Arthrobacter globiformis: one gene and its partner. The main gene of each other region encodes a partner of the protein of the gene in region 2 in a complex. Links are inferred from orthologs where the notes say so. Each region holds a gene or a part of one and is shown on either strand. Other genes may lie near its edges.

The links.
Region 1: the proteins of dnaG (region 2) and dnaB are in contact, whole or in part, in a crystal structure (PDB 2R6A), measured with the Geobacillus stearothermophilus proteins. The link is inferred for Arthrobacter globiformis from one-to-one orthologs. Residues at the interface, in WP_049624496.1 of Geobacillus stearothermophilus: Lys456, Leu457, Leu458, Pro459, Ala460, Asn463, Ala464, Leu467, Leu535, Leu536, Ile537, Ala538, Gln544, Glu545, Asp548, Tyr549, His552; in WP_033016901.1 of Geobacillus stearothermophilus: Ser13, Glu15, Ala16, Gln18, Glu91, Leu92, Asp94, Ala95, Val96, Pro97, Thr98, Ala99, Ala100, Asn101, Tyr104, Tyr105, Ile108.

What each region holds. Positions count from the first base shown.
Region 1 is NZ_JAUSYZ010000001.1:186,975-190,227, reverse strand. The notes cover bases 310-3,248. They hold dnaB (replicative DNA helicase), read left to right. Parts: upstream 310-1,055; coding sequence 1,056-2,441; downstream 2,442-3,248. Other genes in these bases: QF036_RS00915 (acyl-CoA thioesterase), read right to left, coding at 2,509-3,248; QF036_RS00925 (hypothetical protein), read right to left, coding at 310-346. Also shown: more of QF036_RS00925, read right to left, coding at 1-309; more of QF036_RS00915, read right to left, coding at 3,249-3,253. UniProt on the Escherichia coli protein: The main replicative DNA helicase, it participates in initiation and elongation during chromosome replication. Travels ahead of the DNA replisome, separating dsDNA into templates for DNA synthesis.
Region 2 is NZ_JAUSYZ010000001.1:1,886,074-1,889,310, reverse strand. The notes cover bases 152-3,074. They hold dnaG (DNA primase), read right to left. Parts: upstream 2,642-3,074; coding sequence 662-2,641; downstream 152-661. Other genes in these bases: QF036_RS08495 (deoxyguanosinetriphosphate triphosphohydrolase), read right to left, coding at 2,694-3,074; QF036_RS08515 (hypothetical protein), read left to right, coding at 152-210. Also shown: more of QF036_RS08515, read left to right, coding at 1-151; more of QF036_RS08495, read right to left, coding at 3,075-3,237. UniProt on the Escherichia coli protein: RNA polymerase that catalyzes the synthesis of short RNA molecules used as primers for DNA polymerase during DNA replication.

The DNA of each region.
Region 1 (3,253 bases), 1.7 Mb from region 2 along the record:
TGATGGCCTGGAGCTTCTGCCCGTTGCGCACCAATGTCTGCAGCTCCAGCGCCAGCTGCGGGTTCAGCATTGTCCCTGGCCCAAGTGCCGCAGGGTGCTGGTTCTGCTGCTGGATCTGCTGCTGCCGGTTCTGGCTGGGCAGGGCTGCCGCCTCTATGCGTGCCCGGGCCGCCATGGCCGCCTGAACCTGGGCTGCGTAGTGGGCCTGGGAACGCCGGGCCAGATCCAGCTGGTAGCGGTCCGCGTCGGACATGCCCCCATCCCGCGGCTTCAATGCCGTAGCGAGAGCCCAGAGGGCTGCGGCGAGGACAAGGGCAGGAACCAAGACTGTCAGAACGTCGCCCATACCTAGAGCTTAACGCCAGATCCGTGTTATCCACAGCATATGCCCGGCTGCGCATAATGCTGCCCTCCGGTGATCGCCCCCGATTGGAAGATTCGTCCAGAGGGCATGCATGTGTGGACGGCCCCGTCATATGCCGGTGATCCGCATCACAAAGTGGGAATGCAGGTGGCGAAAACGCCCTCCTGGGGCGAACTTACCGGCCGGTATCCCCAGCAGGCGGTTAAGGCTGTGGATGAAGGTTGGCGAAAAATTTAAATTTGTCCACAGGAGAATCTGGATGTTTCCGCAGCTCAGGCCGCATATATGCCGATAAGAAAATTACTATCCACAGCTTCCCCCACAGGCTGTGCACAAGCAGCAGTCTGTTGTGCACACCTTATCCACAGAGGTGCGAAACGGCCGGCTTTGTGAGTGGGCAGCCGGGCGCTAACGTAGCGGAGACACCCCATTCGGGTGAGTTTTCCCTGCCGGCCTGAAGACCGGAGCCGGTGAACAGCCGGGCTTCGGGAGATTTCGTGCTGCCCTGTGGAAAACCTGTGGATGAGGCGTCGCCGGGGTTCAACGGCCTGGACCGAAAAATGTCAGGGCCTGCTGGTGTAGTTGCATTAGCCCGGGCAGCAGATCCTTGCTGCGCGGCCCACCCACGGCACACGGCACACGCGCCGCAGTCCTCCTGTACGGACTGTGGACACAATGGAGGACGGCAGCTTTGTCAGTTACGCACCTGGACTCAATCGAAGGTACCCGCGAATCCGAAGGCAGCCGTAAACCTCCCCAGGATATCCCCGCCGAACAGTCCGTCCTGGGCGGCATGATGCTTTCCAAGGACGCCATTGCGGACGTGGTTGAGATCCTACGTGGGCAGGACTTCTACCGCCCTGCCCACGAAACCATCTATGAGGCCGTCATCGACCTCTATGGCCGCGGAGAACCCGCGGATGCCGTCACCGTGTCCGACGAGCTGACCAAGCGCGGCGAGATCAACCGGATCGGCGGACCGGCCTACCTCCATGAGCTCATTCAGACGGTACCCACGGCCGCGAACGCAGGCTACTACGCCGAGATTGTGGCCGAGCGCGCCGTGCTCCGGCGGCTGGTCAATGCCGGCACCAAGATCGTGCAGCTCGGGTACGGGCAGGACGGCGAAGTCGAAGACCTGGTCAACCAGGCCCAGGCGGAGGTCTACGCGGTCGCCGAGCGCCGCACGGCGGAAGACTACGTCGTCCTGAAGGACGTCATGGAGTCCACGGTGGATGAGATCGAAGCCTCCGGCCACCGCGGCGAGGGCATGGTGGGCGTTCCCACCGGCTTCTACGAGCTGGACGAGCTGACGCACGGGCTGCATCCGGGCCAGATGATCGTCATTGCCGCCCGGCCCGCCGTGGGTAAGTCCACCTTCGCGCTGGACTTTGCCCGCTCGGCTGCCATCAAGAACAACCTCAGCACGGTGATGTTCTCGCTGGAAATGGGGCGCAACGAGATCGCCATGCGCCTCCTGTCGGCCGAGGCCACCATCGGCCTTCAGGACCTTCGCAAGGGCACCATCAAGGATGAGCAGTGGTCCAAGATTGCCACCACCATGGGGCGCATGAATGATGCCCCGCTGTTCATTGATGACAGCCCCAACATGTCCCTCATGGAGATCCGGGCCAAGTGCCGCCGCCTCAAGCAGCAGCACGACCTCAAACTCGTGATCCTTGACTACCTGCAGCTCATGAGTTCGGGCAAGAAGGTGGAGTCCCGCCAGCAGGAAGTCTCCGAGTTCTCCCGTGCGCTGAAGCTGCTCGCGAAGGAACTCCAGGTCCCCGTCATCGCGCTGTCGCAGCTGAACCGTGGTTCTGAACAGCGCCAGGACAAGCGCCCCATGGTCTCGGACCTGCGTGAATCCGGATCCATCGAGCAGGACGCCGACATGGTGATTCTGCTGCACCGCGAGGACGTCTATGACAAGGAGTCCCCGCGGGCCGGCGAGGCAGACATCCTCGTGGCCAAACACCGTAACGGCCCCACCAAGGACATCGTGGTCGCCTTCCAGGGCCATTACTCGCGGTTCGCCAACATGGCTGGGGATGCCGGCGGAGGCGGCGGCTTCTAGGCTGCGGCGGCTCCGGCCTGCCCTCCGCGGGGGCAGTGTCCGAGGGGGGCAGCGCAGGCTGCCGGTGCTAGTGCCGTTGCGACTGCAGCAGATGGTTGGGCAGCCTGTTCCCCGGGGCTGCTGCCCGGATTTCCAGGAGCTCCCGAGCGTGGGCATGAAGCCGCTTGTCCTCCTCGGACACGGGGGTCCATGCAGGGATGGGGACCGAGGTGCCCTCGGCGTCGCGGGCGACCATCACGGTGAGGCAGTAGGTGGTCAGGTTCATTTCACGGCCCTTGGGGTCCCCGGACCGGACATGTACGGCAACGTGCATGCCCTTGGTGCCCGTGTAGACCAGCCGTGCCTCCACCTCCACCACGTGGCCAATCAGCAGCGGCCGGTAGAAGCGCACGCCGCCGGAGAAGACTGCCACCGTGTCCCGGCCGCAGTAGCGTGAGGCGCAAACATACGCGGCTTCGTCGATCCATTTCATGACGATGCCGCCATGGACTTTTCCGCCCCAGTTCACGTCGGTGGGCGCTGCCATGAACCGCAGGACGACGCGCTCGGCGGTGCCGGCATCTGTATATTCCTGGGCGCTCATGGCTTCGACGATCTGCTCGCGGATCTCGATCCGTGCCAGGGCGTGGTCCCGCTGTTCCAGTTCCTCCGCCGTTACCGGCTCGAACTGCTTAACCGGGACGGGTTTTCCGTCCTCGCCAACCGCCACAAAGATCACCATGCACTGGCTGCGCATGGTGGCCGGCCCGCCCTTGGGGTCCCCGGAAGAAACCACCGTCCGGATATGCATGGAGGAGCGTCCGGTGTAGACG
Region 2 (3,237 bases):
CTGGTGGCCCCCGAGACCTCCCCCGAATGGCCCGTCCAGCGGTTCGGCATCTTCTACGCCCCGCCCGACGGCGGCTTCACCCGCGTGCACTCCTCGCCCCACGAGTGGCACCCCCGCGAACCGCGGAAGTCCCCCACGGAGAGGGAAGCGTTTGAAGCCGCCGTAGCCGAGGCCGAGCGTTTCCTCCAGGTGGAGATGGATTTCGTCTGACGGCACAAAAAAGTCCCGCGGCCGGCTCTGGGGCCAACCGCGGGACTGTGCGCTCCTCCTGCTGGACTTGAACCAGCAACCCTTCGATTAACAGTCGAATGCTCTGCCAATTGAGCTAAGGAGGAATGAAGCAGGTATGACATTAGCAAACGTTCTGCCGCAATGCGAAATCGGCGCCAATACTGCGCAGAAATACCCCTCCCGGGTATAAAAAAGTCCCCGTTCCGGAACCCGGAACGGGGACTGTGCGCTCCTCCTGCTGGACTTGAACCAGCAACCCTTCGATTAACAGTCGAATGCTCTGCCAATTGAGCTAAGGAGGAATGAAGCGGGTACTAGCCTAGCAAACACCCTGCCCGGAAACGAAATCGGCGTCTTTCCGGTTCCGGAGACCCGGTTCCGGAAACCCCATTCTGGGGACCGGCGCTGCTCCACGCTAGGCTGCCTCAGGCTAGGCATCGGAGCGCAGCGACCGGCGCTCCATTTCGAGCATCATGAGCTCCCTGTTCAGCCGCTGGAACTCCTCGGGGTGGGCAGCGGCATCCAGCCGCTGCAGCTGCCCCAGCTTGTCCGCCTTCACACGGGTGATCTGCAGCTCGAACAGCCTGGCGAGGATGTCCCGGCAGTACTTCTGCACCGCTTCGGCGGTATGGGCCGGCAGCGGCACCACAGCAAGCTCCGAAACCAGCGGCTGCAGCGGCTCCGGAACCTCCTGCCGCAACGCCTCCACCCACTGCAGGGCATCCCCGGAGAAGCCGGGAGCCGTGGCGCGGATGGCGTCGTGGATGGCCTGGTAGGCGGGCGTGGCGAACCGGGCGGTCGCGAACCGCTCCCAGGCTGCGCCGCCCAGCATGGCCGGCTCCTGCAGGGCCACCTCGAGCGCCTGCCGCTCCATGGACGCCACCGGGTCCCGGGGATCCGGACGGTGGAAGGACGGAAGAACGCCCGACGGCGGGAGCGCCGCTACGCCCGGCACGTTCTGGCCGTTCCCCGGGGCTTGGTTGTATCCGGCTGTGTTGGACCGGCCGGCTGCCCCGCCGGCTTGTGCGCCGGACGCCGGCGCCCCGGACGCCTGCGCCCCCGAGGCCTGCACACCGGGCGCCCCGCGCTTCGCGGCGGCCGCCACGGCCCGCGTGACGTCTTCAATGGGCATCCCCAGCCATCCCGCCAGTTCCCGGGCATAGCCGGGCCGGAGCCCGGCGTCGCGGATCTGGGCCACGACGGGGGCGGACTCGCGCAGCGCGGCCACCCGCCCCTCCACGGTGTCCAGGTTGTGCCGCCGCAGGGTGGCGCGGATGGCAAATTCGAAAAGCGGGCGCCGGGAACTGATCAGGTCACGGACGGCGGCGTCCCCCCGCGTCTGGCGCAGGTCGCAGGGGTCGGCGCCGGTGGGTTCGACCGCCACGTAGGTCTGGGCCACGAAGCGCTGGTCCTCTTCAAAGGCCCGCAGGGCCGCCTTCTGGCCGGCCGCGTCGCCGTCGAAGGTGAAGATGACCTCTCCCCCGGTGCCGTCGTCGGACAGCAGGCGGCGGGCAATCTTGATGTGGTCGGCAGCGAATGCCGTACCGCAGGTGGCCACCGCCGTCGGAATTCCAGCGAGGTGGCAGGCCATGACGTCCGTGTAGCCTTCCACCACCACCAGCTGCCGGTCCTTGGCGATGTTCCGTTTGGCAAGGTCGATCCCGTACAGCACCTGGGACTTCTTGTAGAGCGTGGTTTCCGGGGTGTTGAGGTACTTGGGGCCCTGGTCGTCCTCGTACAGCTTGCGGGCGCCGAAACCGATGGTGTCGCCGGCGATGTCCCGGATGGGCCAGATCAGACGGCCGCGGAAACGGTCGTAGATGCCCCGGTTGCCTTCGGAGAACATACCGGTGAGCTTCAGTTCGGCATCGGTGAAGCCCCGGCCGCGCAGGTGCTTGAGCAGCGCGTCCCAGCCCTGGGGTGCGTAGCCGACGCCGAAGTGGTCGGCGGCTGCCCGGTCGAAGCCGCGCTGCTGCAGGAATTTCCGGCCCTCTGCCGCGCCGGCGGTGAGCAGCTGGGCACGGAAGAACTCGTCGGCGATTTTGTGGGCGTCCAGGAGCCGCTGCCGCTTGCCCACTTCCTCGCGGCTGGGGCCGGTGCCACCGTCCTCGTAGCGGAGCTCGTACCCGATCCGCGCGGCCAGCTTCTCCACGGCCTCGTGGAAGGAGGTGTGGTCCAGCTTCTGCACGAACGAGATGACGTCGCCGTCCTCGCCGCAGCCGAAGCAGTGGTAGCGGCCCACCTGCGGGCGGACGGTGAACGACGGCGAGCGCTCGTCGTGGAAGGGGCACAGGCCCTTGTAGGAGCCGAGGCCGGCGCCCTTAAGCGTGACGTAGCCGTCGACGACTTCCTTGATGTCCGTGCGCTGGCGGACTTCATCGATGTCTTCCCGTTTAATCAGCCCAGCCACGAAGCAATCCTAGTCCCCGGGTACGACGGCGGGAGCCGCCGTATGGCGGCCGTCACCAAAGCGAGGGCAGGCTGCCCACGAGCCGTTCGTACATGGCCAGCGCGGAGCCGTCCGTCAGCGATGCCACCTGGTCGATGACCACGCGGAGCCGGGCGGCGTCGTCGGGAGCTTCCCGCCAGTCGGCGGCGAACATGGGCTCGAGGTGGCGGTCCCCGGAGGCGTTCAGCGCCGTGACCAAGGCGTGGAGGACCTCGCGCTGGCGTTCGTAGATGGGCTGCCGGTGGTCAGTGGTCATCACGAAGGTGGTGGCCAGGCCCTTCATCACCGCAATCTCCATGACGGTCTCGTCCGGAACCATGAGCTCGGCGTTGTACCGGGTCAGGTTCGCGGGACCGTAGACGGCGCGGGTGGTTTCCAGTGCGCTCTGGCAGAAGCGGCCAATGAGCTGGCTGGTCATGTCCTTCAGCGCTGCCATGGACTTGCGGCTGCCGTCCGCCTCGCGCACCCAGACGTCCGTGGCTTCCAGCCGTGCCAGGGCGGCGTCGATGGCGGCGGGATCGTTGTGCGGCAGGTACCACTGCTTGGCGTAGCCCACC